3 regions of the Nocardiopsis sp. L17-MgMaSL7 genome follow, and region 2 is predicted to be linked to each of the others. Evidence: riboswitches for the same ligand, from Rfam matches in the RefSeq annotation. Region 2 holds a riboswitch; each other region holds the start of a gene.

Region 1 (10,092 bases), on a different contig from region 2:
GACGATGACGCGCTTCTTGTCCGCGTGCAGCTGGCCGGGGTCGAGTTCGGGCCGGTCGGCGTCGGTGACCGGCCGCACCGCGCCCAGCTTCAGACGCGTGCCCCGGAAGGTGGTCCAGGCGCCGGGCGCGGGCGTGCACGCGCGGGCGACCCGGTCCACGCGCCGGGCGGGCGCGGTGAAGTCGAGTTCCGCGTCCAGAGTGGTGAGCTTGCCCGCGTAGGACACGTCCGCGTCCGGCTGCGGGACCGGGCTCAGTTCCCCGGAGGCGATACCGTCCACGGTGCGCACCAGGAGCCCCGCTCCGGACACGGCGAGGCGCCCGAGGAGCTCCCCGCTGGTGTCGGTGGGGCGGACCGTCTCGGCGAGGGTGCCGTAGACCGGCCCGGCGTCCAGTTCCTTGACGATACGGAAGGTGGAGGCTCCGGTGACGTCGTCTCCGTGCAGGACGGCGTGCTGGACCGGGGCCGCGCCGCGCCACGCGGGCAGCAGGGAGAAGTGCAGGTTCACCCAGCCGTGCTTGGGTACGTCCAGCGCGGACTGCGGCAACAGGGCGCCGTAGGCCACCACCGGGCAGCAGTCGGGGGCGATCTCCGACAGGCGCGCCAGGAACTCGGGGTCCCCGGCCTTGGCGGGCTTGAGGACCTCGATGCCCTCGCTCTCGGCGAGTTCCGCGACGGGGCTGGCCGAGACCCGGCGTCCGCGACCAGCACGCGCGTCGGGCCGGGTGACCACCGCGGCGACCTCGTGTTCGGAGTCGATGAGCGCCCTGAGTGAGGGCACCGCCACCTCCGGTGTTCCGGCAAAGACAAGCTTCATGTTCGGGTCCCCCTCCGCTGCGCCTACGGATCACTGTTCTACCAGTACCCGTGGGGGCTCCCGAGCGGGAAAGGCGGTGTTGTCAGCGGGTTCTGGTAAACCAAGGGTGATGACTGAGCAGCCCGACCAGCCCGACGACGGCCTCTTCGACGTGTCGGAACTGCTGGACCCCAGGGCGCTGGCCAAGGCCAGGGCCAAGGAGGCGTCCCGCCCCGAGCCCCGAAGGCCCGCCGCGAGCCTTCCGGTGGCGCGCGTCATCGTGGACACCCCGCTCCCCCACCTGGACCGGTACTTCGACTACCAGGTCTCCGGCGACCAGGACGCCGAGGCGGTGCCCGGCTGCCGGGTGAAGGTGTGGTTCCACGGACGCCTGCTGTCGGGGCTGCTGGCGGAGCGGGTGGAGCGGTCGGACTTCGCCGGGCAGTTGCTCTACCTGGACTCCGTGGTCTCCTCCGAGCCGGTGCTGTCCCCGGAGATCCTGGAGCTGGCCCGGGCCGTGGCGGACCGGTACGCGGGCACCCTCAACGAGGTGGCCAAGCTGGCCCTTCCACCGCGCAGGGTCAGGGTGGAGCGGGAGACCCCACCGGACGAGGAGGACCAGGCGGAGCGGGAGGCCGTGGCGACGGACCCGGGTCCCTGGCGGGACTATCCGGAGGGTCCGGGGTTCGTCGCGGCCCTGCGCGAGGGGCGTCCGGCCCGCGCGGTGTGGAACGCCCTGCCCGGCCCCGAGTGGGCCGACGCCGTCGCCGTGGCCGCCGGGGCCGCCCTGGAGGCCGGTCGCGGCACGGTGGTCGTGGTCCCCAACAGCCGTGACGTCCAGGCCGTGGACGCCGCTCTGACCCGTCACCTGGGCGAGGGACGGCACGCCGCGCTGCCCGCCGACCTGGGGCCGACCCCGCGCTATCGGCGCTGGCTCTCGGTGCTGCACGGGCGAACCAGGGTGGTGGTGGGGTCGCGTCTGGCCCTCCTGGCTCCCGTCCACGACCTGGGTCTGGTGGTGCTGTGGGACGACGGGGACGACGTGCACGTGGACCCGCACGCGCCCTATCCGCACGCCCGGACGGTCCTGGCGATGCGCGCGCACATGTCGGGGGCGGGCGCGCTCTTCGGCGGCCACACCCGCACCACCGACACCCAGCTGCTGGTCGAGTCCGGGTGGGCGCTGCCGTTGGTCGCCGACCGGGCGACCCTGCGCAGCCGTGCGCCCCTCGTCAAACCCGCCGGGGACGACCGCGAGCTGGCCCGGGACGAGGCCGCGCGAAGCGCACGGCTGCCGAGCCTGGCCCTGAAGGCCGCCAGGGACGGCGCGCGCGAGGGTCCGGTGCTCTTCCAGGTGCCGCGCCGCGGCTATCTCAACGCCCTGGCGTGCGCCGGTTGTCGCGAACCGGCCCGTTGCGGGGAGTGCCACGGGCCGCTGGCCATCCGCGAGGCGCACGCCGTGCCCTCCTGCGGGTGGTGCGGCCGGGTGGCCGGGCAGTGGGCCTGCGCCGAGTGCGGGGTGACCCGTATGCGCGCGGTGGTGGTGGGCGCCCGCCGAACCGCCGAGGAGCTGGGCCGGGCCTTCCCGTCACTGACCGTGCGCACCTCGGGCCGGGACGAGGTCCTGGCGGAGGTGCCGAACAAACCCTCGCTGGTGGTGTCCACCCCGGGGGCCGAGCCCGTGGTCCCGGACGGCGGGTACGCGGCGGCGGTGCTCCTGGACGGTTGGGCGCTGCTCAACCGGGCCGACCTGCGCGCCTCGGAGGAGGCGCTGCGCCGCTGGCTCAACGCGGCCGCTCTGGTGCGGCCGGGCGGCACCGTGGTGGTGTCGGCGGACGCGTCCCTGCCGGTGGTGCAGTCACTGGTGCGCTGGGACCCGGGCGGGTTCGCCGAGCGCGAGCTGGCCGAGCGGCGCGGGCTGGGGTTTCCCCCCGCGGTGTCGATGGCCTCGATCACCGGCGCCCCCGAGCACGTGCGCGAGCTGCTGGACCAGATCCGGCTGCCCGAGTCCGCCGAGCTGCTGGGACCGGTTCCGGTGGGTTCCGAGACGGGGGAGAACGGTGACCACGTGACCGAGCGGGCGCTGTTGCGCGTGCCGCGCTCGGCGGTGGGCGACCTCTCCCGTGCGTTGAAGGCGGCCGCCTCGGCACGCAGCGCGCGCCGGGACGAACACCTGGTGCAGGTCCGGGTGGACCCCCTGCACGTGCTCTAGGAGACCGGTTCGGACCAGGGGCCGGGACTCTCCCCGAAGCGCGCCCTGTGGAGGTCGCGCAGGAGGGCGATCTCGGCGCCGTGGTGGATGAACTCGCGGTTGAGGTGCAGGATGAGCACGACCAGCGGGAAGTCCGACCACTGGGGTGCCTCGGCGCCTCCCACCGGCTCGGCCAGGGCGTCGTCGTCGAGCTCCTGGATGTGCTCGGACCAGGTGGTGTAGGCCCTGCGCAGGCGCTGTTTGGCCTCGGCCGCGCTGGAGGGCCAGTCGATGTTGTCGCGGTTGGTGGTGCGGTCGCCGAAGTGCCAGTTGATCCGGGCCTCCAGCACGTCCACCACGATGTGCCCCAGGCGCCAGGCGATGGTGGTGACCGGCGGTGGCTCGGGCTCGGGATAGGCGCCGTCCGGGGCGTGGCGTCCGTCGGGCAGCTGGCGCACCGTCCAGCAGTTCGGGACCGGCTCCCAGTAGAACTCCGCGTCCGTCAGTCCTTCGAGCCTGGGCCACAGCGAGAAGTCCCAGTAGAACCTCATCTGGGCAAGGATCTCGCCGTTCCAGTTCAGCGCCATCGCGTCGCTCCCCTTCCTCGCCTGGGCACGCGGCCCAGTCCGCCCAGGGTTCCACAACCCGGGGCGGGCACGTCCTCGTCCGGATAGGGCCACCAGGTCAGGTCGGCGACCCCCGGTTCGACGGGGAGGAAAGGGGCGAAGGCCCGCTCCGCCGTAGGGCGGGGAGCCGTGGAGGTGAGGGCGACGTATCCGCCGCCGCGCATCATCGTGTGCAGTGTGTCGAGCCCGGCTGGCGGTTCCTGTTCGGTGCCGGGTCGGGTCATCAGTACGGCGACGGGCTCGTCGAAGTCGACGAGCCCGCTGGTGTGGAGGCGTCGGAGCACGGTGTCCGTCCCGGAGTCACCGGCACCGTCCCCGGCCAGAACCGTCGCGTTGAGCGCGGGGGCGGCCAGCACCCCCGCAGTTCCGGTCGGGGCCAGGTGCACCACGGTGGCGTCGGTGTTGGCCCGGCGGATCCGCTCTGCGGTGCCGGGCACCGGACAGCCCCAGTCCACGAACTGGCGTATCCCGGCGTCCGCGCAGAGGTAGTCGACCACGCGGCCGAGAAAGGCCTGGTGCAGACGGACCAGTTCGGTCTCGGCGGGGTCGGGCGGCGGGCAGCCGCGCGCGCTGAGGCTGACCACCGGTGATGGTTGCTCGGGCACGCGCGGGGGTTCGGTCGCTCGGAACACGGCCGTGAGGGGACCTGTCTTGGGTCCTCGGACGTCCGTCACGTTCACGCTCCCCCAGCCGGTTCGCTCGCGGGAGGCGGGCCGCGTCGTCGGTGCGGACCGGTCGGGTCCGGCGACGGCGCGCCCCACCGTCAGGGCCCGATAGTACCGTCTGGGAACGTGATCCCCAGCACACCTAAGCGTGAAATGTGACTTAGTGCGTCGAATGTGGGGTCATGCGTAACAAGGTTCCTTGAGTCCGAGGTCCCACGCCCTTCCCGAACACCCCGGAGTCGGTGCCTCCCAGCTCCCGCACCCAGCGGACCCACAGGACGCAGACTCCCCCCGAGCACAGCCCGAAGATCACCAGGGCCCACACCAGCAACCACGTCTCCACCGACGCACCTTTCGTCCCCACTGGCTGTGCCCGAGAGAGCCGGGCGCTACCGGACGTGGCCCGATTCGGCCAGAGCGCGGTGTGGGGAGAGGTGGTGTGCCAGGGCCCGGGAAGGCGCGCGGCACCGGTGAGGGCCGACCGAACGACAGCAGGCGGCCCGGACCCCGGCCGAACCGCCCGCGCACCGCAACGGGTTCAGAGCACGTTGCGGGGGTCCGGGACCGGGGCGAGGCGGCCGTCGCAGTCGGCGTACTCCCAGAGCGGGCCCCGGGCCACGAGGTCGGCGACGGCTCCGACGAGCCGGTCCACGTGCTCCTCGGTGGTCCCCACGCCCAGGCTCGCCCGCACGGCCTGCTCGTGCCCCTCGGGCAGCAGGCGGGTGGTGAGGGGGTGGGCGCAGAACAGGCCGTCCCGCACCCCGATCCCGTACTCGGCGGAGAGCGCGGCGGCCAGGAGGTCGGCGGGCAGGCCGTCGACCACGAAGGACACGATCCCGACCCGCGCGTGCTCGGGGTCCCACAGGGACAGTTCGTGCACGCCCTCGATCTCGCCCAGCCCGGCGCGCAGGCGCTCCAGGAGCGCGGCCTCGCGGATGTGCTGGAGGGAGAGAGTCTCGGTGGTGAAGGTGTCGCAGGCCGCCGCCAGTGCCACGGCTCCCAGGACGTTCGGGCTGCCCGCCTCGTGTCTGGCAGGGAGGTCGTTCCACTGGACGTCGTGTTCGGTCACCCGGCGGGTGGCGCCCCCGCCCGCGAGGTAGGGGGCGGCGGCGGAGAGCCAGTCGGCGCGGCCCGCCAGCACCCCCGAGCCGAAGGGGGCGTAGAGCTTGTGACCGGACAGCGCCACGTAGTCCGCGCCGGTCGCGGCGAGGCTGAACGGCAGGTGCGGCACGTACTGGGCGGCGTCCACCACCACGCGGGCGCCCTCGGCGTGGGCGGCCTCCACCAGCTCCTCGACCGGCCAGATCTCACCGGTGACGTTGGAGGCGGCGGTGACGCACAGCAGCCGGGGACCCTCGGGCTCCTCGGCGAGCGCGGTGCGGGCGGCGGTGACGGCCGCCTCGGGCGACGCGGGCAGCGGGAGCCGGACCACCTTCCCGGCGCGCGAGGCCGGGTGCTCCCACGGGAGGAGGCTGGCGTGGTGCTCGGACTCGAAGACCACCACGGTGCAGCCCTCGGGGACGGCGCGGGCCAGCAGGTTCACGGCGTCGGTGGTGCCGCGCACGAACACGACCGCGTCAGCGGAGCCGGACGCGTCGGCCTCCGTGCGCACGCCCAGGAACCGGGAGACGCTGCGGCGGGCGCGTTCGTAGGCGTCGGTGCTGACCTGTGAGTGGTGCCCGGCGCCCCGGTGGACGCTGGCGTAGTAGGGCAGGGCGGCGGCGAGCGCGTCGGCGACGCTGGTCAGACACGGGGCACTGGCGGCGTAGTCGAAGTTCGCGTAGTCCACGTACTCGCCGGTGACCAGCGGGGTCCCACCCTCGGCTGTGACGATCGCGCACTCGGTGCGGGCCCTGGCGTCGCGGGCCGCGTCCCTGGCGGCGGAACGGCTGGAGCGCGTGGAGTCGAACGGGATGACAGTGGTCATGGGGCACCTCTTCTGTGGGTCGTGGGACCCACGGGGTACGCCGATGACGGCCGCGCCTCAGGGGTCCGCGCTTGTCTGACACGGTCGTGTCGGGACCTGGTCCTCACCCGGGGCACCCCACCGCGGAAGGAGGGTTGCCGACCAGCTAGCCGGGGCTTGTCGCTGGTACTCGTGACCTGTGCCGAAATGTAACACAAGCTCCCGTGGGCGCGCATCCGCGCCCGTGTGCCCCGGGCCACCCCCGCCCTTGACACCGACCGTCCCGGCTGGGCCATACTGATCGGGAACTGCCCTCACGTCGCGGGTGTCCGGTTTCCCCCGGCTGCCCTTCAGACGCGAGACTCCAGTGAGTCGGAGTTTTCGCGTGCCCGCAGACAAGAGGTGCTCTTCCTTTGTACGGCGACGACCGTGTTCAGCAGCTTTTCCGCAACCCGAGGGTTGTGCTCATCTCCGGCTACGCCCGTCTTCCCGACTCGGTGGCGAGCCATTCCCAGTACCAGCGGCTCGGGGTCGTGCTCGCGGTGGACTCCGCGGACGGCCGGATCGTGGCCGCGGACACCACGCTCCTGACCGACCTCGCCAAGGACTTCTTCCGTGCCCTGGTCGAGGGCGCCTCGGTGACCGACGACATCGCGGAGATCGTCCAGCGGGTCCAGACGCGCTACGCGGGCCAGTCCGGCGCCGCGCTCACCACCGCGCTCCGCCGCTGCCTGGAGACCTACTACCAGCTGCGGGACGGCGACCAGCTGCCCTGCGGCCCCGAGGATCCCGCCAGCCTCGACGGCAAGGAGTGACCCCCCATGAGTGAGACCAGTCCCCAGCCCGCCCCCGCGGACGGAACAGGGGAGGACGCCCCGCTCCCCCTCGCCGGAGTGCGGATCGCCGACCTGTCCCGCGTGCTCGCGGGCCCCTACGCCACCATGCTGCTCGCGGACATGGGCGCCGAGGTGGTGAAGGTGGAGCAGCCCGGTCGGGGCGACGACACCCGTTCCTGGGGTCCGCCCTACGCCGAGCCCACCGAGGAGCACCGGGCGGACCACTCCCCCGGCGAGGCCGCCTACTTCCTGTCCGTGAACCGGAACAAGCGGAGCCTGGCCGTGGACCTGAAGGACCCCGAGGGTCTGGCCGCCGTCCAGGAGCTGTGCGCCACCTCGGACGTGGTGATCCAGAACTTCCGGCCCGGGGTGATCGACCGGCTCGGCCTGGGGTACGCGCAGGTCAGCGCGCGCAATCCGGCGGTCGTGTACTGCTCGGTGAGCGGGTTCGGCCCGGAGCACGATCCCGCCACCCGCCCCGGGTTCGACATCGTCGTGCAGGCCGAGAGCGGGCTGATGGCCACGACCGGCCCCGCCGACGGTCCGGCGAGCAAGGTGGGTGTGGCGCTCACCGACGTCCTGACCGGCCTGAACGCGGCAGTGGGCATCCTCGGCGCGCTCATGCGGGCCCGGGTGACCGGACGCGGCGAGAACATCAGCGTCTCGCTGGTCAACTCCACCCTGTCGAGCCTGGTCAACCTGGCACAGCAGGCGCTGGTCACCGGAGCCGAACCGGCGCGTGTGGGCAACGCCCACACGACCATCGTGCCCTACCAGGTGTTCCCCACCAAGGACGCGGAGGTGGTGATCGCCGCCGGGAACGACGCCCTGTACCAGCGGCTGTGCGCCGCGATCGACCGCCCCGACCTGGGCCGGGACCCCCGGTACGCCACCAACCCGGAACGGGTGGCGCACCGGGACGAACTGGTCGCGGAACTCTCGGCGACACTGCGGGAACGGCCGGCCGAGCACTGGATGGGGGTCCTGGTCGGGGCCGGGGTCCCGGCTGGCAGGGTCCGCGGGGTACTGGACGCGCTGCGCACCGCCGACGCCAACGGCGACGACGTCCTGCGCACGGTGGAACACCCCACGGCCGGACCGTTGGAACAGGTGCGGGCGGGCTTTCGCATGGAGCACACCCCCGTGCCGATGACCGCCCCTCCGCTGCTCGGACAGCACTCGGAGCGGGTCCTGGCCGAGCTCGGCCTGACCCCGGACCGGATCGCGGCGCTCCTGGCCAGCGGCGCCGTCCAGCAGACCGACGTCGGCTGAGCCGGGGCCCGCGCCCCGGCACCGACCCCACACACGCAAGCACCACGAAGGGACACCCACCATGAGCGACTCCAAGCGCAGGGCCGCCGCCCCCGACCCCCTCGACTTCCTGGCCGTGGACGCCGAGCTCTCCGACACCGAGCGCGACATCCGCGACGCCGTCCGCGAGTTCTCCACCCGTGAGCTCCTGCCCAACGTCGCCGACTGGTTCGAGGCCGGAACCCTCCCGGACCCGCGCGGGCTGGCCAAGGCCTTCGGTGACCTGGGAGTGCTCGGCATGCACCTGGACGGCTACGGCTGCGGCGGTTCCAGCGCGGTCGCCTACGGCCTGGCCTGCAGGGAGCTCGAGGCGGTGGACTCCGGTCTGCGCAGCTTCGTGTCCGTGCAGGGATCGCTGGCCATGGCCGCCATCCACAAGTTCGGTTCGGAGGAGCACAAGAACGAGTGGCTGCCGAAGATGGCCGCCGGTGAGGCGATCGGCTGCTTCGGACTGACCGAGCCCGACTCCGGCTCCGACCCCGGCTCCATGCGCACGCGCGCCCGCCGTGACGGCTCGGACTGGGTCCTCAACGGCACCAAGATGTGGATCACCAACGGTTCGGTCGCCGACGTCGCCGTGGTGTGGGCCGCCACCGAGGACGGGATCCGGGGCTTCGTGGTGCCCACGGACACCCCCGGGTTCTCGGCCAACGTGATCCACAGGAAGCTCTCGCTGCGCGCCTCCATCACCTCCGAGCTGGTCCTGGAGGACGTGCGCCTGCCCGCCGACGCCGTCATGCCCGCGTCGAAGGGGCTCGGGTCGCCGCTGTCCTGCCTGAACGAGGCCCGCTACGGCATCGTGTGGGGCGTGGCCGGTGCCGCCCGCGCCTGCTACGAGGCGTCCCTGGACTACGCGAAGACGCGTGAGCAGTTCGGCAAGCCCATCGGCGGGTTCCAGCTCACCCAGCGCAAGCTCGCCGACATGGTCGTGGACGTCAACCACGCCTCGATGACAGCGCTGCGGATCGGCCGGCTCAAGGACGAGGGGAACTGCCACCACAACCACGTGAGCTTCGGGAAGTTCGCCAACGTGGCGGCGGCGCAGCGGGTGGCCCGGACCGCGCGCGGCATCCACGGTGCCAACGGGATCACCCTGGAGTACCCGGTGATGCGTCACATGGTGAACCTGGAGACGGTGGCCACCTACGAGGGCACGGAGGAGATCCACGCGCTCAGCATCGGCCAGTCCGTGACCGGCGTCTCGGCGTTCCGGTAGGGCGGCGGGCACCCCTCGGGTGCCATCGGTGGCCGGAAACCATCACAATGGGAGCATCCGATCGAGGGAGTTGCCGAAGATGGTGAACGAACCGACGAAGCGGTTCGAGATGACGAAACTGCGGCGGACCGCCAACGCCTTCGTCAGCGGCTTCGTCAAGTACGGGGCCTGCCCGCCGGAGCTGCACCTGCTCACCACGCGTGGGCGCACCTCCGGTTTCCTGCGCACCATCCCGCTCAGTGTCCTGGACAGTGAGAGCGGACGGTACCTGGTCTCTCCGTACGGCGAGGTCGGCTGGGTGCGCAACATCCGCAAGGACGGTTTCGCCACCCTGCGCCAGGGCGGCTGGATCGAACTGGTGAGTGTGCGGGAGCTCGGCCCGGCCGAGGCGGCTCCGGTGCTCAAGGAGTACCTGGACAACCCCAGGTCCGCGGTCGTGGGCCCGTACTTCGACGCCCCGCCGGAGGCCCCGGAGCAGGCGTTCGAGGCCGAGGCCGACCGGCACCCGGTCTTCCAGATCGTGCGGTCCACGACGATCCGTCTGTA
Region 2 (10,092 bases):
GCCCCGGACGCGCCTTGACCCTGTGTCACGGATCACCTAGGTTCGCTTTCAGAACGTGTGTTCGTCAGTCGTACGAGCCTGGCTGGTGCGGCCTCCACCCCTCACGGCCGGAGCCGCGATACGCCCCACCCCCGGACGCGCCTTCGCCCACCCCGGACACGGGCCGGGACGGTCCCGCTCGGCGTGCACCGGCTCCCCGTTCTCGTCCCCGTGCGAACCCGCCATCCGGCACCGTCGTGGTCCTCCGTGCGAGAGGCCGCAGCCCGTTCGCGTGAACGAGGGTGCGCGCCGAACCGCGAAGTCGCCCCAAGGGGAGGAAACCGCGCGGAGCCCGGATCCAGCGCGTCGAACGCGGCACCCACCGGACCACCCACTGCAACCGCCACCCGTAAGGAGACCACCGTGAGCCTGCTCGTCGCCGAGGACCACACGTCCGCCGTCTTCACCGGGGCGTGGACCCCGGCCAAGGGCGGGGACGCCGAGGTCGTCTCACCCTCCACCGGCACCGTCCTGGGCCGCACCGGCATCGCCGGCGCGGAGGACGTCCGGGACGCCGCCGCGCGAGCCGCCCGAGCCCAGGCCGACTGGGCCGCCACCTCCTACGAGCGCCGCGCCGCCGTCCTGCGCCGTGCCGGTGACCTGCTGGAGACCCACGAGGAGGAGATCATCGGCTGGCTGCGCCGCGAGGGCGGGGCCGCCGCCGGGATGGCCGGGTTCCAGGTGCACGTCGCCTCGGGTGAGTGCTTCGAGGCGGCCGCCCTGGCCTCCCAGCCGCACGGCGAGATCCTGCGCACCGCCCAACCCCGCCTCAGCTTCTCCCGCCAGGTCCCGGCGGGCGTGGTCGGAGTCATCGCCCCCTTCAACGTCCCGCTCATCCTGGGGATCCGCTCGGTCGCCCCGGCCCTGGCCCTGGGCAACGCCGTCATCCTCAAGCCCGACCCGCGTACCGCGATCTGCGGCGGCGCCGTCCTGGCCGAGGTCTTCCGCCGCGCGGGCGTCCCCGAGGGCGTGTTCCAGGTCCTGCCCGGCGGGGTCGCGGCCGGAGAGGCGCTGGTGGCCGACCCCCACGTGCGCGTCATCTCCTTCACCGGCTCCACCCCGGCCGGACGCCGGGTGGGCGAGGCGGCGGCCCGCCACCTCAAGCGGGCCCACCTGGAACTGGGCGGCAACTCCCCGCTGGTCGTCCTCGACGACGCCGCGGTGGAGCAGGCCGCGTCCATCGGCGCGTGGGGGTCCTTCCTGCACCAGGGGCAGATCTGCATGACCACCGGCCGCCACCTGGTGCACGAGTCGATCGCCGACGCCTACGTGGAACGCCTCGCGGCCAGGGCCGACGCCCTGGTCGTGGGCAGCACCGAGGTGGACGGCGCGGCGTTGGGCCCCGTCATCGACTCCGCCCAGCGCGACAGGATCCACCACCTGGTCACCAGTAGCGTCGAGGCCGGGGCCAGGCTGCGTGCGGGCGGCACCTACGAGGACCTGTACTACCGGCCCACGGTTCTGGACCGGGTGGGGCCGGACACCCCCGCCTACGCGGAGGAGGTGTTCGGCCCGGTCGCGCCGGTGGTGCGCTTCTCCACGGTGGACGAGCTGGTGGAGCTGGCCAACGCCACCGAGTACGGCCTGTCCCTGGGGGTGGTCACCACCAACCCGATGCGCGGCATGGAGATCGCCGACCGCATTCCCAGCGGGATCGTGCACATCAACGACCAGACCGTCGACGACGAGGCGGTGGCGCCCTTCGGCGGGGTGGGGTTCTCCGGCACGGGTGCGCGCTTCGGTGGAACCCGCGCCAACCTGGAGGCCTTCACCGAGACCCAGTGGATCACCATGCGGACCGACCCCGCCCGCTACCCGTTCTAGGCGGAGATCCCGCCGTCGCTGTGCAGGAGCTGGCCGTTGATCCAGCCTCCCTGGGGTGAACACAGGAAGTCGACCAGGTGCGCGGTGTCGCGCGGGGTGCCCAGGCGCCCCAGCGGGGTGTGCGTGGTGCAGTCGTCGCGCACCTGTTCGGGCATCCACCCGGTGTCCACCGGCCCCGGGTTGATCACGTTCGCGGTCACGCCCAGGTGCGCGAGTTCGCGCGCCGAGGCCAGCACGATCCGGTCCAGCGCGCCCTTGCTCGCCCCGTAGGGGAGGTTGTGCACCACGTGGTCGCTGGTCAGAGCAATGATCCGGCCGCTTCCGTGCTCGTCGCGAAACCGCCGCCCGAACTCGCGCACCAGCAGCCAGGAGGCGCGGGCGTTGACCGCGAAGTGGCGGTCGAAGCTCTCCACGGTGGTGTTGAGCAGCCCCGAGTCCACCGACTCGCAGTGGCACATCACCAGGGCGCGCACCGGTCCCAGACGTCGTTCGACCTCGTCGAGGACGCGCGCGGGCGTCTCGGGGTCGGCGAGGTCGGCCTCGACCGCGACCGTGGCCGCTCCCAGCGCGGCGAGGTCGGCGTCGACGGTGTCGGTGGCCCCGCTCTCCACGCCCCACGGCATGCGGTCGTCGTAGGGGGTCCACTGGGTCCTGGCCACGTCCCAGCCGGAGGCCGCCAGGCGCCGGGCTATGGCCGCGCCGATGCCCACGGTGCGGCCCACCCCGGTGACCAGGGCGACGGGACGGACAGTGGGGGAGGCGGTGGCCTCGGCGGGGCTGTGACGAGCGTTCATGGTGACCCATCCTGGCCCCGGAACGTCGCCCCCACAAAGGGTTTTCGGCGTGTTCTCAGGGGCGGCGGCCCGTCATCCCGTGAGATCGGGGATGACCCTCGGTCCCACCCGCCGCACGTAGTCGCGGAACGACGCCACCGCCGGGGGTTCGTACCCTCCGCCGGATCCCTCCTCGGGCCAGACCACCCCCACCGGCCGTTCGGCCTGCCCGTCCCGGATCGCGAGCTCCACGGTCCCGCCCAACGCGCCCTTCGGCCGCGCGGGCAGCACGGACACCCCCAGCCCCGCGGCCACCAGCCCCCTGGCCGTCGCGATGTCGTCGGCCTCGAAGGCCACCCTGGGCGTGAACCCCGCACGGTCACCGAGCCGGTCCGTCAGATGCCGCACACCGCGCCCCGGCTTGAGCAGGATGAACTCGTCGCGCACGTCGGCCAGCGACACGGCCCCGGCACCCGCCAACGGATGGTGCTCGGGCACCACCAACCGCAGGTACTGCGTGTGCAGCACCGCCGAGGCCAGCCCCGGACCCGACGGCAGCGGTGAGGTCAGTGCCAGGTCCGCGCCGCCGGAGGCCACCCGGCGCAACGATTCCGCCCACGCCTCCTGGGTCAGGGTGAACCGCACGCCCGGATGCTCGGCGCGAAACCCCCGCAACAACACCGGCACCACCTCCACCCCCAACGTGGGCAGGAAGGTCAGTGCCACCCGACCCTCCTCGGCACCCGTGAGTTCGGCCACTCCCTGACGCAGGTCGTCCAGTGCTCGCTCCACGTGCGGCAACAGCAACCGACCGGCGCGCGTCAACCGGACGCCTCGCCCCGTGCGCTCCACCAGGGCGATCCCCAGCTCCTCCTGCAAGCGGGACAAGGCCCTGCTCAGCGTGGGCTGGGGCATGTTCAGCGCCTCGGCCGCGTGGGTGATGTGCTCGGTCCGGGCGACCGCCGCGACCATCCGCAACCGGGGTGCCAGAGTCCGGGTCAGCGCGTCCACATCCGGGTCATCCATACACATCAGTATGCAACAACGTGAAAGCATGCATTGGACGTATGAAACCGGCCTTCCTAGCGTTGAAGCATGACCGTGACCAGTTCCCCCATGAACCTCGACCCGCGCCCCCGCGCGGGCACGGCCGCCTACCGGCGCACGGTCATCGCCTTCGTGGCGGCCGCCGTGGCGACCTTCGCCCAACTGTGGTCGGTCCAACCGATCCTGCCCGCCATCGCCGACGGCTTCGGCACCTCCGCCGGGCAGACCGCCCTCGCCGTATCGCTGTCCACCGGAGGCCTGGCCGGGTTCACCCTGATCTGGAGCGGCATCGCCGACCGCGTCGGCCGCGCCCGCGTCATCGTGCTCTCCCTGCTGCTGGCCACCCTCCTGGGCGCCGTCGTGCCCTTCTCCACCGACATCTGGATGCTGCTGCTCCTGCGCACCCTCCAGGGCGCCGCTCTCGGCGGGGTCTCCGCGGCAGCCGTGGCCTACCTCGCCGAGGAGATCCACCCGCGCGACGCACCCAGGGCCACCGGTCTGTACATCGCCGGGAACCCTCTCGGCGGCATGGGCGGCCGACTGCTCGCCGGGTTCGCCGCCGAACACGGCGGCTGGCAGTGGGGGATCGCCGCCAACACCCTCCTCGGCCTGGTCGCCCTCCTGGTGTTCGTCCTGGTCCTGCCGCGCCGACAGTCCGGTCCGCGCCCCCGACCCACAGGCGCCGGAGACCGGTGGGGGGGACGCCTCAAGGCGGCCCTGACCACACGGGGGCTGATCCCCATGTACGCCCAGGCGCTCCTGCTCATGGGCGCGTTCATGGCCGTGTACAACGTCCTCGGCTTCCGCCTCACCGACCAGCCCTTCGGCCTGTCCCAGGCGGTCGCGTCCCTGCTCTTCCTGTCCTACACGGCCGGGATGCTCGGCTCGGGCATGGCGGGCTCCGCCACCCAGCGCTGGGGCAGGTACGGGGTCCTCACCACGGCCACCCTGATGCTCCTGCTCGGCCTGGGCGGGCTGTTCACCACCTCGGTGCTCCTGCTGCTGGTGGCCCTGCTCGTGCTGACCTTCGCGTTCTTCTGCGCCCACGCGACCGCCTCGGCCTGGGTGGGCTCCCACGCGGTCGCCGGTCGCGCGCAGGCGGCGGCCGTCTACACCCTCGCCTACTACCTGGGCGCGAGCCTCTTCGGCTGGCTCGGCGGCGTGGTCTACGACGCGGTCGGCTGGAACGGCACCGTGACCCTGGCCCTGACCCTCACCGCCCTCGCGGGCCTGATCGCCCTGCGTCTGCGCCGCCTGCCCGCCCCGGACCCCGTCTGAGGGCCCCGGACGGCCCGAACGCCCCCGGTCGGTCAGCCCGGGAGGGGCGCGGCTCCCCGCGAACCCCCGCCCAGACCCTGGCGGTCCGGGGTCAGGGCGAACTCCACCAGGTGCCCGGGCAGGTGGTGTTCGCACACCCGGCGCAGCTCCTCCCGGTAGCGCCCCAACGCGGGCCGGTGCTCCTGCGCCACCTCCGCCTCGAGGTCCCGCAGTGCCGCCGCCAGACGCCGGGTCACCTGGGTGTGGCCCTCGCTCTGCAACACCAGTTCGGCGAAGGCCAGGTCCACGAACCCCTCCCAGGAGGGCATCGGCACCCGCACCCGGGGGACACCCCGGCGGTCACACACCGTCCACGCGGGCACCGACACCTCGGAGAACGCAGCCACCAGCGGCTGGACGCGATCAACGCACTGCACGACGGTGGTCGGATCGTTCTCGCCGAACCCCTGGGCCCGCACGCCGATGTCGACGATCTGGCGCAGCCCGAAGGCCGGGTCCTGGTAGGTCGAACGCTCCCGTCCGGTGTGCAGCGTGCGCGCGGCTCGCTCGGGGGCCCGCACCCGGCGGGAGGAGTGCACGACCAGGACCTCCCCGTACCCGGGCACGTAGTCGCCGACGGAGGGGACCACCCGCACGAAGGCGTCGTTGCGCCTGGCCCACCTGGCCAGCGCGCGTTCGTCCACCCAGGTCAGCACCCCCGCCTCCGCATGGGAACGCACCCGGGTGACGAGCGCGCCGGAGGGTCCGCCCTCCACACCCGACGGCGTGCGGGCCAGCAGACGGATCTGCTCCAGCGACCCACGAGCGATGAGGTCCATCACGTAGGTGACCCGCATCAGGTTGACCGTGCTGCCCACGAAGAACAGGAAGCTCACCAGGCACAGAACCAGGAGCAGCACCGCCAGGAACGTCGACAGCAGCGGAACGAAGGGGTGCTCCTCGTCGGAGTACAGCCCGCTCAGATACAGGACCCCCACCGTGTACACGAACGTGCCGAGGAAGACCGTCAGCGTGATCTTGGTGGTCCAGCTGCGCGTGAACAGGTAGATGATGCGCGGGGAGAGCTTGGTGGTGGCCATCTGGATCGCCACCAGCGTGACGCTGAAGACCACACCCATGACCGTGAGCGTCGCGGGACCGATCGTCTGGATGACCGTGCGGCCGCTCTCCACGAGATCGGCGAGGTCCCGGCGCGCCCGCTCCGGATCCCCTCCGTTGAACTCCACCAGGACCGCGCCCACGAGGGCGTCCACTGTGACGATGAGGGGCACCAACAGGGCGAAGAGCACCATGCCCGACACCGGTACCAGGACGAACGACTCACGGACGCGTTCGCCGATCGCCCAACCGGCCAGTCTGCGTGTTCGAGCCATGCTCCGAACCTAGTCATCCGGACGGTGGTCGGGCGTGCGCCGACACGGGTTTCCTCAGCTCAGCGGGCGCACCGTGAGGCACTGCTCGGCCGTCCCGACCTCGCCGAGCCGGTCGTGCAACACCGTGCTGGTCAGCCCCAGACCCGTGGGCCCGAACACCACCCGGGTGTCCAGTCCCACCCAGGGGCCCTCCGGTCGGCGGTGCAGGTGCACGGTGAGATCCACGTTCGGGAACATCCACTCCGTCGGCGCCTGCCGCACGGCGACGCCGTTGGCGGTGTCCACCAGAGCGACGTAGGAGGCCACCGGACCGGCCTGTTCGCCCTGGACCAGCTCGACGTCGGTCGTGAGCCAGGCCGTGCCGCGGCCGCGCCCGGGTTCGCCGACCGGCCGTACGTCGAGCGAGGCGATGTAGCCGCCCGGCCAGAGCGAGCTCATCCGGCGCTGCTCGAGTCCCTCCGGGTCCGGCAGCGGCCCGGCGGCGCCGCCCGCGACCCCACTGGTGTCTCCGGGGGCCAGGAGCCAGGCGCGGGCCCGCACCACCATGCGGTCCTCGGCGAAGACGCGGGCCTCCACCAGCTCGATGGTGCGCCCGGGGCGGAGGGTCTCCACCTCGGCTCGGCACTCGACCATCGGGAGCCTGCCCAGGATGTCGAAGGAGATCCGCGAGAGCAGCAGCCCCCTCCCCGCGGAGTGGGACTCGATCACGTGGGCGATCAGCCCGCCCAGGGGGCTGAAGTGCTGTTCGGTCGTGTTCCAGGCGCCACTGACGTGTTCGGTGGGCAGGTATCGGTCGGCGCCCACCCGGACGAAGTACGCGTTCTGGCCCAAGGTGCTCTCCTGTACGACGGGTTCGTGCCTCCAGCATCATCCACCACCGCTCGAACCGCCCCGTCACCGGAGACCGCCGAATGGGGCCACTGGGGCCCCTGAGAAAAGTGGTGTTTATAACCTTTTTGGTAGGAAAAGTGGTTTTCGTGGTACGTTCCTGCTGGTCATGAGTTCCAGCGACAAGCCCCGGCTGGCTGGACGGCAACCCTCCGCTGCGGTGGGGTGCCCCGGGTGAGGACACGGTCCTCGGAGCACCGGCGCTCCGACGGCAAGCGCAGGAGTCCCTCCTCCACTCGCCCCGCCGTGTACCTCGATCCCGAAACGGTGAAAGGAAGAACGATGCGAGTACCCCGAGGACTGGGTCTCCCTCTCCACGCGGCGGGCGGCGCCCTGCTGCTCATCGGCGCCACCGCCTGCGGCGGGATCGACACCTCGGCCCAGGACGGCTCCGGAGGCGGCGAGATCACCGTCACCGCGTTCGCCGGCCCCTGGGGCGAACTCTTCACCTCCTCCTTCGTCGAACCCTTCGAGGAGGAGACCGGGATCAAGGTCAACGTCGTCACCGGTGCCGACGGCGAGTGGGTCACCCAGATGCGTGCCGCCGGGGGCGAGAACCCCCCCTTCGACCTGGTCGCGCTCACCTCGGAGACCTTCCACCAGGCCGTCACCAACGACCTCGTCCAGCCCCTCGACCCCGACGCCCTGGCCCACTGGTCCGAACTCGACCCGGTGCTGGTGGAGCAGTCCACCGTGGACGGTACCTCCTACGGGGCTCCCCTCACCACGGGCTCGGCCGGGCTGGTCTACCGCACCGACCTCGTCGAGGATCCCCCGCAGGACTGGGAGGACATCTTCGACGAGCAGTACTGCGGCCACGTGGCCCTGCCCCCGCTCACCTACAACATCGGCCTCCAGTTCTTCTCCGGCCTGGTGGCCTCCGAGGGCGGCGACCTGTCCGACCCCGCGGCCGTCGACCGCGCCTTCGAGCGCCTGGAGGAGCTCCAGGACTGCGTGTCCGCCTACCCCTCCGACGCGGGCAACGTCGGCACCGTGCTCCAGAACGGCGACGCCTGGATCGTGCCGTTCTGGGACGGGCGCGCGACCGCCATGGAGCAGGAGGGGCAGCCGATCGGCTTCACCTACCCCGAGTCCGGTGCCGTGGGTGCCCTGACCTCCTACTACGTGGCCGAGGGCACCCAGAACCGCGAGAACGTCTACGCGTTCCTGGACTACCTGACCTCCGCCGAACACCAGAAGCCGTTCGCCGAGGGCACCTTCTACGGCGGCGGCAACACCGGCATCGACCACTCCGCCGAGTTCGACGAGCGCATCAGCTACGGCACCGACGTCTACGAGGGCTTCACCTGGGTGGACTACGGAGCCGCCACACCCAACCTCAACGACTGGCAGCAGCGATGGAACGAGATCTTCCAGTGACCGACGCCCACGCCGAACACATCGTCGTCGAGTCGCTCACCACGGCCTACGGCGGGACACGGATCCTGGACATCGACCGGTTGGCGTTCCACCGGGGCCGGTTCCTGTCCATCCTCGGGCCCAGCGGCTGCGGCAAGACCACCCTGCTGCACGCCCTCGCCGGGTTCGTCGAGCCCGACGGCGGCTCCATCACGATCGACGGCCGCGACGTCACCGCGGTGCCCCCGCACCGCCGCGGCCTGGGCATGGTCTTCCAGAACTACGCCCTCTTCCCGCACATGTCGGTGGCCGACAACGTCGCCTACGGCCTCCGGGCGCGCCGCACGCCGCGTCCGGAGAGGGACCGGCGCGTGTCGGAGGCACTGGACCTGGTGGGTCTGGCCGCCTTCGCGCGGCGCCGTCCCCGGCAGCTGTCCGGCGGCCAACAGCAGCGGGTGGCCGTGGCCCGTGCCCTGGCCACCCGGCCCGACGTCCTGCTCCTGGACGAGCCGCTGTCCAACCTCGACGCGCAGCTGCGCCGCGAGATGCGCGTCGACCTGCGGGCCCTCCAACAGCGGCTCGGCATCACCATGGTGTTCGTGACCCACGACCAGGAGGAGGCCATGTCGCTGTCGGACCACATCGTGGTCCTCAACGGCGGACGCGTCGAGCAGGAGGGCACCCCGCAGGAGGTCTACTCGGCCCCGGTGAGCCGCTTCGTGGCCGAGTTCGTGGGCGCCGCGAACATCATCGAGGGCGTCGGCGGGACCGAGGGCGTCCACGTCGACGGGGCGCTGGTCCGCACCGGCCTGGCGGAGCCGCCCACCGGCGAGGTGTCCCTGGCCCTGCGGCCGGAGCGCGTCCGCGTCTCCGCGGGAGAGCGCCCCCTGGGGGCCGCCGGACACGGCGGCGCCTACGGAGAGGTGGTCCACCGGGCCTTCCTCGGCGACGGCTGGGAGACGCGGGTGCGCGTGGGGGAGTCCCTGTCCCTGGGAGCCCGCACCGACACCGAGCCCCCCGCCCTGGGGGCGCGCGTGACCGCGCACTGGGACGCCGAGAGCGTGATCCGGCTCCGCGACACGGGCGGCGCCTGATGAGGGCGACCCGGGAACGCCTGTCCGGCGTGGGGTTCGTACTGCCCGTGGCGGTGTTCCTGCTCCTGGTGTTCCTGGTACCCCTGGTACGGGTGCTGTCGCTGAGCCTGCATCCGGTCGACGGGAGCGGCAACCCGCTCCCCGAGTTCTCGCTCGTCCAGTACGAGCGGGTGTTCACCGAGGCCTTCTTCTCCCAGGCGCTCGTGCGCAGCCTCCAGACCTCGTTCCTGGTCACCGCGCTGTGCCTGGTGCTCGGCTACCCGGTCGCCTACGCCCTGTCCCGGACCCGCACGGGGTTGACGCGCACCCTGATGTTCGTCATCGTCCTCTCTCCGCTGCTCACCAGTGTCGTGGTGCGCAGCTACGGCTGGGTGGTGCTGCTGTCGGCCAACGGCGCGGTCAACCGCCTCCTCGTGG
Region 3 (10,092 bases), on a different contig from region 2:
AGGTCGTGTAGTCGGCGTTGATCCGGATGTAGCCCTCGGTCAGGTCGCAGCCGTAGACCGTGAAGGCGCCCTTGGCGATGCCCAGGTCGACGGTGATCACCACCTCGTCGCCTTTCATGTGCTGGGCGGCGCGCTCCAGCGTCTCGTCCGTCGCCTCGGTCGGGAAGGTCTCCACGTCCCCGAACACGATCCGCACGTTCTCGGGGAACACGTCGGTCTCGTCCGAGCACTTGCCCACGGCCATCGCGACCCGGCCCCAGTTCGGGTCGGCGCCGTGCACGGCCGTCTTGACCAGGGGCGAGTTCACCACGGCCTTGCCGATCCGCTTCGCCTGGGCGTCGTCGCGCGCGCCGGTGATCCGCACCTCGATGAGCTTGCCCGCGCCCTCTCCGTCGGAGGCGATCATCCGCACCAGGCTCAGCGCGACCTCGTACAGGGCGTCCTCGAACTCGGCGACGTCCACCGGTCCGGCCATCCCGTTCGCGAAGATCGCGGCGGAGTCGCTGGTGGAGGTGTCCGTGTCGATGCTCAGGGCGTTGAAGGTCCGGTCGACCACCCGCCGGAACACCGCGTCCAGGACGGGCTGCTCCAGTTCGGCGTCGGTGAAGAACCAGGTCAGCATGGTCGCCATGTTGGGTTCGATCATGCCGACGCCCTTGGCGATCCCGGTCAGGGTCGCGTCGCCGACCTTCGCGGTGGCGACCTTGGGGTGGGTGTCGGTGGTCATCATGGCCGCCGCGGAGCGGTCCAGGTCGGCCGGGGGGAACTCGGCCGGGAGGTCCTCCAGGTAGGAGCGGACCCGGTCCATGGGGTAGGGGCGGCCGATGACCCCGGTGGAGGCGATCAGGATCTGGTCGGGGTCGACCCCGGCGGCGCGGGCCACGCCCTCCTGGACCTCGCGAGCGTCGGCCGTCCCGATCTGGCCGGTCGCCACGTTGGCGTTGCGGGCGATCACGGTGACGCCTCGGGCCCGGCCGTCGGCGGCCGCCTCACGGCTGAGCCGGACGCTGGGCCCGGCGAACCGCGACTGGGTGAACACGGCGGAGACCGCCGTGGGGACCTGGGAGACCACCGTGAAGAAGTCGTCCTGCGGGTCCTTGATCCCGATGTTGCCGGCCACACCGACGAAACCGGCGGGAACGGGGGTCTTGCTGCTCATCGTCCTCCTCGGAACTTCGTGGGCGCCAGCCTACTTCTCCCCACCTGCGGAGTCCGAGGCCGGAGTGGTGCTCAGGAGCCCCTGCTCAGCCCCGAGCCCACCCCTCCGTACGGTCCCGGGCAACGCCACGCCACAGCGGTGTGGTTACGGCCATGACCTGCGGGGGTTTCGTACTGTTCGGAGACGGCACGGGTGTGACAAGCCGGAGTGAACGGGGTATCCGCCGAGAAGTGGGGGAGACCGCTCGGGGGGAGGCGTGTTGTGCGTGATGGTGACTGGCTCACGGAGACTGGGGCGCGGATACGTGGCGTCCTGAAGGTGATGGTGGACGCGGACTGGTTGCCTGGCGGGGCCGCCGTGGTCGGCACCGGAGGAATGTGGGAGTTCGTGGCCGTGGGCCGGACCGACGGAGAGCACGACACCGCTCCCGACGTCTCCTACGACGTCGCGAGCCTGACGAAGGTGATGGCCACCTGGCCGCTCGTGGGAAGGGCGATCGCCGAGGGGGTTTTGGACATCAACGCCCCGATGTCCGAATACTTTCCTGGTGAGGACCTCCCCGGGGCCTGGGTGACCACCCGGCAGATCCTCACGCACACCAGCCGCCTCAACCCGGTGTCCTGGATGGAGCGGTACGTGGGCACCGACCAGGACCTCGCCGAGGCGATCCTGTCGGACCCGCTGGAGGAACCCGGCTACCAGTACATCGACCGCGGGTTCATCCTGCTCGGCCTGCTCCTGGAGCGCCTGTACGGCGGGACCCTGGACCGGCTGGCCGACGACCTGTGGACCGATCTCGGCCTGCGCTCCACCACCTACGGGCCGTTGGCGAGGTCGCCCGGTGTGGCGCCGACCGAGCGGCGCCTCGTCGGCGCGGCGCCCTCCTGGGGTGTGGTGCACGACGAGGCGGCCGCGCTGATGGGCGGAGTGTCCGGGCACGCCGGCGTGTTCAGCAACGCCATCGACCTCGGGTCCTTCGCCCGGGAGATGCTGCGCCTGCACGACGGCGGGAGCGGGATCATCCCGTCGTCGTTCATCCGGGAGAGCTGGTCACCACACGTGGACGCGGGGGCCCGGCTGTCGAGGGGACTCGCCTGGCTGGTCACCCCGGAGGGCGTGGTCTACCACAACGGGTTCACCGGCACGAGCCTGTTCCTGCACCCCGAGAGCGGGCGCTACGTGGGTGTGCTCACCAACGCCGTGCACTACGGGCGCGACCGGACCGGTCTGGTGGACCTGCGCTCGGCCGCGCGTTCGGCGCTCACCCCGCAAGCCCACGAATCGTCGCCGTGAGCTGGCCGAGCAGCGTGGTCAGCCCGGCCGGTCCGGGGACGACGAGGTCGGCGGCGTCGGCGACCTCGGTCACCTCGTCGGAGGAGGAGCACACGGTGAGACCGGGGATCCCGTGTCCGCGCAGGGCCGCCACGGCGGAGAAGGCGGGCAGGTCGCCCAGGTCGTCACCGGCGAAGAGGACGCTCCGGGCCGCTCTCTCCTCCACCAGGGAGGTGAGGGCGGCGCCCTTGTCCACGCCCTGTGGACGGAGCTCGATCACCAGCCGACCGGGCTCCACCTGGAGGTCGGCCCGCTCGGCCAGCTCGGTCAGGGGACCGGCCAGCAGTTCCAGGGCCCGTTCGGGGTCGGTGGCCCGACGTGTGTGCACGGCCAGGGACCGGCCCTTGTCCTCGACCCACGTGCCCTCCGGCGCGCCGGAGGAGTCGATGAGGGCCGGGAGTTCCTCCCTGACCAGCGCCACTCCGGGCGGTGGGTCGGCGGCCACCACGCGGCCGTCCGTCCACCGTTCGGCGCCGTAGTGGCCGAGCACGACGATCCCGGGGACCCGCTCCAGGCCGCCCAGCCGCACGACGGTGTCCGCGGGGCGGCCGGTGATGACCGCGACGGTGCCCACCACGGACGCCAGTTCGGCCAGCGCGGCCACGATCCCCGGCTGCGGAGCGGAGTCACGCGGATCGGCGACGATGGGCGCCAGGGTGCCGTCGAAGTCGAAGGCGACCAGCGCCCGGTCGGGGTCCGAGACCAGTGCGTCGAGCGCGCTGCGACCGGCTTCGGTGGTGGGTACGGGACGGTCGTCTGCTGTGGACGGGGGCATACGGGGACCTTGTCGCTGTCGGGGGCGCTGTGGAGTTCCCAGGCGGGTGCGCTGCCTGGGTCGGTGGCCTGCTCCGCGGGTTCTCCGGAGCCCGTGGCCCGCTCGGTCGCCCTACAGGTGGATGCCCAACTGGCGGGCGTTGCGCTGACGTCTGCGGTCGGCGCGCAGGCGGCGCAGGCGCTTGACGGTCATGGGGTCGAAGGCGAGCGCCTCAGGGCGCTCGACCAGACCGTTGAGCAGTTGGTAGTAGCGGGTCGCGGAGAACCCGAACTCGTCACGGATCGCCTGTTCCTTGGATCCCTCGAACTTCCACCACTGGCGTTCGAAGGCGAGGATGCGCTGTTCGCGCTCGGCGAGGGCCGACTGACCGTCGTCGGACGGACCGATGTTCGGCATGGGACACCCCCTGGACGGGTCATTGGTTTGTCCGGATCGGCGCGACTCATGCTAGCGACTCGACATGCCGGATGAGGAGCGCGAAACCCAGGACTGGCACCAGGGATACAGTTACGTGTCCTACCCCCCGGGTCACTTGTCCAAGCCTGGATCCTGTGCGCATGACAGAATCGCGAGGGTCCGGGGAGGGCCCGGCGCAGCACCGACCGCAACGTTCGAGGGAGCCTGACGTGCTCGGGGGCAACAGCCGTAGCAGGACACACCAGCGCCACGTGTTGGGCGCCACGGCGGGCGCCTGCGCGGCGCTCACCGTACTGGGACTGACGGCGGTTCCAGCCGCCGCCGACGTACCCGACTTCCGCCCGGAGCAGTGGGCCCTGGCCTCCATCGGAGCTCCGGAGGCCTGGGAGACCAGCCAGGGCCAGGGCGTCACCGTGGCCCTGCCGGGGGTCTCCGTGGACGAGGACCACCCCGACCTCCGGGACAACCTGGTGGTCGACACCGAGTTCGGCACGAACGGCAACGACACCGATCCCGGCACGGCGGCGGGCGCGCTGGTCGTCGGACACGGCCACGGTATGGACGCGGACGGCGGGGTGCTGGGAGTGGCCCCGGCCGCGAGGCTGCTGGTCCTGCCCACCGACGACGGTCCCGCGGAGGTCATCGGCTACGCCGTGGAGCAGGGGGCCCAGGTCGTCCTGCTCCAGGACGAGGTCGAACAGGACGAGGACCTCCAGACGGCGACCGCCTCGGCCGCGCGGAGCGGGACGCTGGTCGTCGCCCCGGCGGGCGGCGAGGCGGACCCGAACGTCCTGGCGGTGGGCGGTGTGGACGAGGAGGGCGCCCTCCTGCCCGACTCGCCCCCGGCCGAGTCGATCGACCTCCTCGCGCCCGGCGCCGAGCTGTCCACGGCCGGCCCGGACATGGGCCAGACCGACGTGACCGGCACCCCGTACGCCGCCGCGGTGGCCGCGGGCGCGGCCGCGCTGCTCACCTCCGAGTACCCGCAGCTGGGCGCCGAGCAGCTCCGTGACGCCCTGGTGGAGGGCTCCCAACAGGGCGGGCAGGGGCTGGCGTCCCTGTACCTGCCCTCGGCTGTCGCGCAGGCCTCCGGGAACGCCCAGGACATGCCGCTCGTCGACGACAACCTGGTGCAGGACGACTCCCCGACCGTTCCGGTGTGGATGTGGTTCGCGCTGGTCGGCGTGGTGCTGGCGCTGATCGTGATCCTGCTGGTGCTGTGGGTGCGCCGGACCAGCAAGGACCCCTACGGGGTGGCGGCCGAGCGGCAGGAGGAGGACCAGCGGATCGCCGCCGAGCGGGCCGAGCAGGCCAGGGCCGAGGAGCGCCCCTCCCGGCGCAAGGGCGGCCGCCGCCGCAAGAAGTAGGCGGGGCGTCGAGTCGGCTGAGGTCACACGCCCCCTGGCGGGGCGAGCCGTGGCGGATCGGGTGAAAAGCCCGTGACGCCACGGCTTTTCGTTGGTTAGGGTCCTTGCGGCACCACACACAGCTCGGCTCGGCGACACCTCGACGGTGGGAGACAGCATGGTTCGGATGCGGGACGGCAGCGCGGGCGACGCGGACTACGGGGTCATCGCCCGCACGTACACGGACCACCGGCAACCGGAACCGAGGATCGCCGAACTCCTCCACGCCGCCCTGGGAGACGCCCGGACGGTGCTCAACGTCGGGGCCGGGGCCGGGTCCTACGAACCCGCCGACCGCGACGTCACCCCCGTGGAGCCCTCGGCCAGCATGCGGGCCCGGCGCCCCGGGCACCTGCCCGCGGCGGTCGACGGCACCGCCGAGTCGCTGCCGTTCCCCGACGACTCCTTCGACGCCGCCATGACCACCTTCAGCGTCCACCAGTGGTCCGACCTCGCCAGGGGCCTGGCGGAGGTCCGCCGGGTGACCACGGGCCCTGTGGTGGTGCTGACCTGCGACCCCGCCCTGGTACGCGACTTCTGGCTATACGGCTACTGCCCGGAGGTCCTGGACACCGAGGCGCGCCGCTACCCGGAGCCGTCGGTCCTGGCCGAGGGGCTGGGAGGAACGACCACCGTCACCCGGGTGCCGATCCCGCTCGACTGCTCGGACGGCTTCAACGAGGCCTACTACGGCCGCCCCGAGGCGCTGCTCGACCCCGGGGCCCGGCAGGCCTGTTCGGCGTGGAGCTTCGTCGACGAGGCCGCGCACACCCGCTTCCACGAGGACCTCTCCCGCGACCTCCGCGACGGCACGTGGGACGCGCGCCACGGCCGCCTGCGTGAACTCCCCGAGTGGGAGGGCTCGCTCGTCCTGGTGGTCTCCACCCCTGAGGGACGCCCCCAGGCCTGACCGTCGCGTTCGGTCATGCCGCTCGGACGGTCGGTAGTGCCACGAATGCGCGTGCATATGTAAGGCACGTCGAAAGCCTTGACGCGGGTACGCCGGACGGCAAGGCTTTGTGGAATGTCGCCTCTCGAAACGCCCTCTCTGCCCTCACGAGGAGACAGGCGGGTCGCCTCCGACCCCATGGCACGCAACCTGGTGAACGGTCGCGTGCGCCTCTCCGAACCCGACCCCAAGTGGCCCTACCTGTTCCGCCAGGAGGAATCCCGTATCCGGGGCGCACTGGGGGACCGCGTGCTGTCCCTGGACCACGTCGGCTCCACAGCGGTGTCCGGCCTGGCCGCCAAACCCTGCGTGGACCTGGTCATGGCGGTCACCGACTCCGCCGACGAGACCGCCTACCTGGACGACCTGGAGAAGGTGGGATACACCCTGGTCATCGCCGAACCCGACTGGTACGAACACCGGGTCCTCAAGGGTCCCAGCGTCAACCTCAACCTCCACGTGTTCAGCCAGGGGTGCGAGGAGATCGACCGCATGCGGCTCTTCCGCGACTACCTCATCGCGGACGCCGGGGCCCGGGAACGCTACACCGCGGTCAAGCGTGAACTCTCCGAACGCACCTGGAAGCGCATCCAGGACTACGCCGACGCCAAGTCCGGCATCGTCACCGAACTCCTCGCCGAGGCCGAGGCCTGGAAGGCGGCCGCCTCCCGGACCCACTGACCGGATACCGGTCGGGCGCCCGGTGACTTACCGGATGACCGGAGTCCGACCGAGAGCCAGCGGGTCGTGGGCCGCAACATGACCCCGCCGAAGGGCGTGTCCAGCACGGGACACGCCCTCGCGTTGTTCCCGGCGTCCCGGCCGTCTCCGGCGCGCGGCGCGTCCCGACGCCCGGCACCCGTCCGGCCCCGCCGCGGCCGAGCGGCTCACATCGAACCCCGTCAGCCGTCCAGGGAACGCAGCTGCTCCTGGAACCAGCGGCGCGGCGGCAGCGCCACGGCGGCCTCGGCCAGCCGTCCCCGGCGCTCCTTGCGCTCCCCCTCGGGCATCGACAGCGCCCGGTGCAGTGCCTCGGCGGTCTCCACGGTGTCGTAGGGGTTGACCAGCAGGGCGTCCGCGCCCAGCTCGTCCGCCGCCCCCGCCTCACGCGAGAGCACCAGCACCGAGTCCCGCTCGGAGAGCACCGGGCCCTCCTTGGCGACCAGGTTCATGCCGTCCCGGATCGGGTTCACCAGCAGCACGTCGGCCATCTGGAACGAGGCCAGCGACCGCGGGTAGTCGTCGTTGACCTCCAGCACCAGCGGCGTCCACTCGGGGGTGGAGAACTCCTCGTTGATCTCCTTCGCGGTCCGCAGCACGGAGTCCGTGTACTCCCGGTACTCCGGCACGTCGCCCCTGCTCGGGTAGGCGAAGGCCAGGTGGGTGACCCGGCCCCGCCACTCCGGGTGCGCCGTCAGCAGCTCCCGGTACGCCTCCAGACCGCGCACGATGTTCTTGGACAGCTCCGTGCGGTCCACCCGGACGATCAGCCGGGTGTCGCCCACGGCCTCGCCCAGCGTCCGCCTGCGGTCCGCCACGGCGGGCTCCGAGGCGCTCTCCCGCAGCCCCTCCTCGTCCGCGCCCAGGGCGTGCACGCCCACCTCGACGATCCGGCCCCCGTGCTCCACGGTGCGCCGTTCGAGGTCGACGTCGGCGCGCAGGATCTCGGCGCAGCAGCGCAGGAACGCGTCGGCCCAGCGCGGGCTCAGGAACCCCAGCCGGTCGGCGCCGAGCATCCCCTCCAGCAGCTCCCGGGCCACCTGGGTGGGCAGCATCCGGAAGTACTCGGGTGGGGCCCACGGGGTGTGCGAGAAGTGCGCGATCCGCAGGTCCGGTCGGCGGGCGCGCAGGATGCGCGGCACCAGAGCCAGGTGGTAGTCCTGCACGGCCACGCGCGCGTTCTCGGCGGCACCGCTGACCAGCGCCTCCGCGAAGGCGTTGTTGTAGGCGGCGTAGTCCTCCCACTGGCTGCGGAACTCCGAGCCGAAGGAGGGCTTGTTCGGGGTGTCGTACAGCATGTGCTGCACGAACCACAGGGTCGAGTTGGCCACCCCGGTGTAGGCGCCCGAGAAGGTCGTCTCAGGGATGTCCAACATGTGGACTCGCATGCCGTCGAGGTCGTGCGCGAGGTCCAGACGGGCCCCCGGCGCCTCGGTGGCGGCGCGGCGGTCGGTGTCCGACAGGGCCGCGCACACCCACAGTCCGTCGATCTCGGTGGCCACGGAGATCATCCCCGAGACCAGTCCGCCGCCGCCCCGACGGTGCTCAAGCGAGCCGTCGTCGGCGGTGGAGAAGGAGACCGGGCCCCTGTTGGAGGCTATGAGGATCTGAGCCTTGTCCACGTGGTCGTCCTCTCGACGAAGGAAGCTCTGGGGATCACGCACTCCTCCTAGGTCTCGCCTACGGACAGTCGCCCCAAACCCCCTCGCGGGCAACGGTGGACACCGTCACAGGGGAGCCGGATCCGTACTCGGGTCGCGCCGCACGTGGACGGTGTCGTCTCAGCATTCGAGCCGCTTTGTGTAATCCGGATCACCCGGCATGGAAAATCGGTCAGCACCTCAGTTACAGTGACGGTGCGTTCTCGGAGAAGAACCGCCACAACTTCATATTGCTCATCCAGAGGGGTGGAGGGACCGGCCCTGCGAAGCCCCGGCAACCATCTCGACATGTGGAACCGCGATCAACGCGACCCGTCGAGGCAGGTGCCAACTCCGGCCTGGGGTCAAGGTGGCCACCAGGAAAGATGAGGGGAGACGCCTCGCCATGGCGATTGCCGCCGCTGAACCCACCTCCGTTCGCGCCTTCGGCCCCGGGACCGCGCTGTCCTGTCGGGAGTGCGGTGAGCGCTACGAACTCTCGCCGAGCTTCGCCTGCCAGTTCTGTTTCGGCCCCCTGGAGATCGCCTACGACTTCGGGCCCGTCACCCGCGAGCAGATCGAGAGCGGCCCCAAGAACATCTGGCGCTACCGCTCCCTCCTCCCGGTCCCCGACAACGTGGCCGACCTGCCCAACATGAACCCCGGCCTCACCCCCCTCGTCCGGGCCGACCGCCTCGCCGCCGAACTCGGCCTGCGCTCCCTGCACGTCAAGGACGACTCCGCCAACCCCACGCACTCCTTCAAGGACCGCGTGGTCGCGATCGCCGTCGAGGCCGCCCGCACCTTCGGGTTCACCACCCTCTCCTGCTCCTCCACCGGCAACCTCGCCGGTGCCGTGGGTGCCGCCGCCGCGCGTGCCGGATTCGACTCGTGCGTGTTCATTCCGGCCGGTCTGGAGGAGGGCAAGGTCGTCATGGCCGCCGTCTACGGCGGGAAGGTCGTGGCCATCGACGGCAACTACGACGACGTCAACCGCTTCTGCTCCGAGCTCATCGGCGACGAGGCGGGCGAGAGCTGGGGCTTCACCAACGTCAACCTGCGGCCGTACTACGCCGAGGGCTCCAAGACGCTGGCCTACGAGATCGCCGAGCAGCTCGGCTGGCGCCTGCCCGAGCAGATCGTCATCCCGATCGCCTCCGGCTCGCAGCTCACCAAGATCGACAAGGGCTTCCAGGAGCTGATCCGGGTCGGCCTCGTCGAGGACCGCCCCTACAAGGTGTTCGGCGCGCAGGCCACGGGCTGCTCGCCGGTCGCCCGCGCCTGGGCCGACGGGCACGACGTCATCCAGCCGGTCAAGCCGGACACCATCGCCAAGTCGCTGGCGATCGGCAACCCCGCGGACGGCCCGTACGTGCTGGACATCGCCAACCGCACCGGCGGGGCGATCGAACACGTGGGTGACGACGAGATCGTCGACGCCATCAAGCTGCTGGCCCGCACGGAGGGGATCTTCGCGGAGACCGCGGGCGGTGTGACCACCGGTGTCCTGCGCAAGCTGGTCCGCGAGGGCAGGCTCGACCCCGAGGCGGAGACGGTCATCGTCAACACCGGCGACGGGCTCAAGACCCTCAACGCCGTCGACTCGGGCGTCACCGCCACGATCAAGCCGTCCCTGGAGGCCTTCAAGGCCCAGGGCCTGGCCTGACCCGGACTCGCCCCACGTCCACCACCCA

What was found. A riboswitch is a leader RNA that binds a small molecule or an ion and turns the genes downstream of it on or off. The one in region 2 is predicted to bind S-adenosylmethionine.
Region 1: another riboswitch for S-adenosylmethionine. It lies ahead of BDW27_RS00195 (aminotransferase class V-fold PLP-dependent enzyme); the one in region 2 lies ahead of BDW27_RS06070 (PotD/PotF family extracellular solute-binding protein).
Region 3: another riboswitch for S-adenosylmethionine. It lies ahead of thrC (threonine synthase); the one in region 2 lies ahead of BDW27_RS06070 (PotD/PotF family extracellular solute-binding protein).

Annotation. Positions count from the first base shown of each region.
Region 1 covers NZ_QGTF01000001.1:35,185-45,276, forward strand. The annotation lists gene fmt (methionyl-tRNA formyltransferase) at 1-816, opposite strand, end outside; gene BDW27_RS00175 (primosomal protein N') at 926-3,007, shown strand; gene BDW27_RS00180 (DinB family protein) at 3,004-3,573, opposite strand; gene BDW27_RS00185 (SAM-dependent methyltransferase) at 3,564-4,286, opposite strand; gene BDW27_RS00195 (aminotransferase class V-fold PLP-dependent enzyme) at 4,816-6,204, opposite strand; SAM riboswitch class IV at 6,267-6,381, opposite strand; gene BDW27_RS00200 (DUF3870 domain-containing protein) at 6,597-6,998, shown strand; gene BDW27_RS00205 (CaiB/BaiF CoA-transferase family protein) at 7,005-8,291, shown strand; gene BDW27_RS00210 (acyl-CoA dehydrogenase family protein) at 8,353-9,546, shown strand; gene BDW27_RS00215 (nitroreductase/quinone reductase family protein) at 9,626-10,092, shown strand, end outside.
Region 2 covers NZ_QGTF01000003.1:147,243-157,334, reverse strand. The annotation lists gene BDW27_RS06100 (aldehyde dehydrogenase family protein) at 403-1,863, shown strand; gene BDW27_RS06095 (SDR family oxidoreductase) at 1,860-2,657, opposite strand; gene BDW27_RS06090 (LysR family transcriptional regulator) at 2,730-3,662, opposite strand; gene BDW27_RS06085 (MFS transporter) at 3,732-4,961, shown strand; gene BDW27_RS06080 (DUF2254 domain-containing protein) at 4,994-6,334, opposite strand; gene BDW27_RS06075 (thioesterase family protein) at 6,389-7,165, opposite strand; SAM riboswitch class IV at 7,328-7,446, shown strand; gene BDW27_RS06070 (PotD/PotF family extracellular solute-binding protein) at 7,505-8,602, shown strand; gene BDW27_RS06065 (ABC transporter ATP-binding protein) at 8,599-9,675, shown strand; gene BDW27_RS06060 (ABC transporter permease) at 9,675-10,092, shown strand, end outside.
Region 3 covers NZ_QGTF01000006.1:242,886-252,977, reverse strand. The annotation lists gene argJ (bifunctional glutamate N-acetyltransferase/amino-acid acetyltransferase ArgJ) at 1-1,159, opposite strand, end outside; gene BDW27_RS12840 (serine hydrolase) at 1,421-2,452, shown strand; gene otsB (trehalose-phosphatase) at 2,421-3,266, opposite strand; gene BDW27_RS12830 (DUF3263 domain-containing protein) at 3,378-3,662, opposite strand; gene BDW27_RS12825 (S8 family serine peptidase) at 3,893-5,050, shown strand; gene BDW27_RS12820 (class I SAM-dependent methyltransferase) at 5,208-5,999, shown strand; gene BDW27_RS12815 (GrpB family protein) at 6,114-6,719, shown strand; gene BDW27_RS12810 (trehalose-6-phosphate synthase) at 6,941-8,380, opposite strand; SAM riboswitch class I at 8,651-8,791, shown strand; gene thrC (threonine synthase) at 8,805-10,064, shown strand.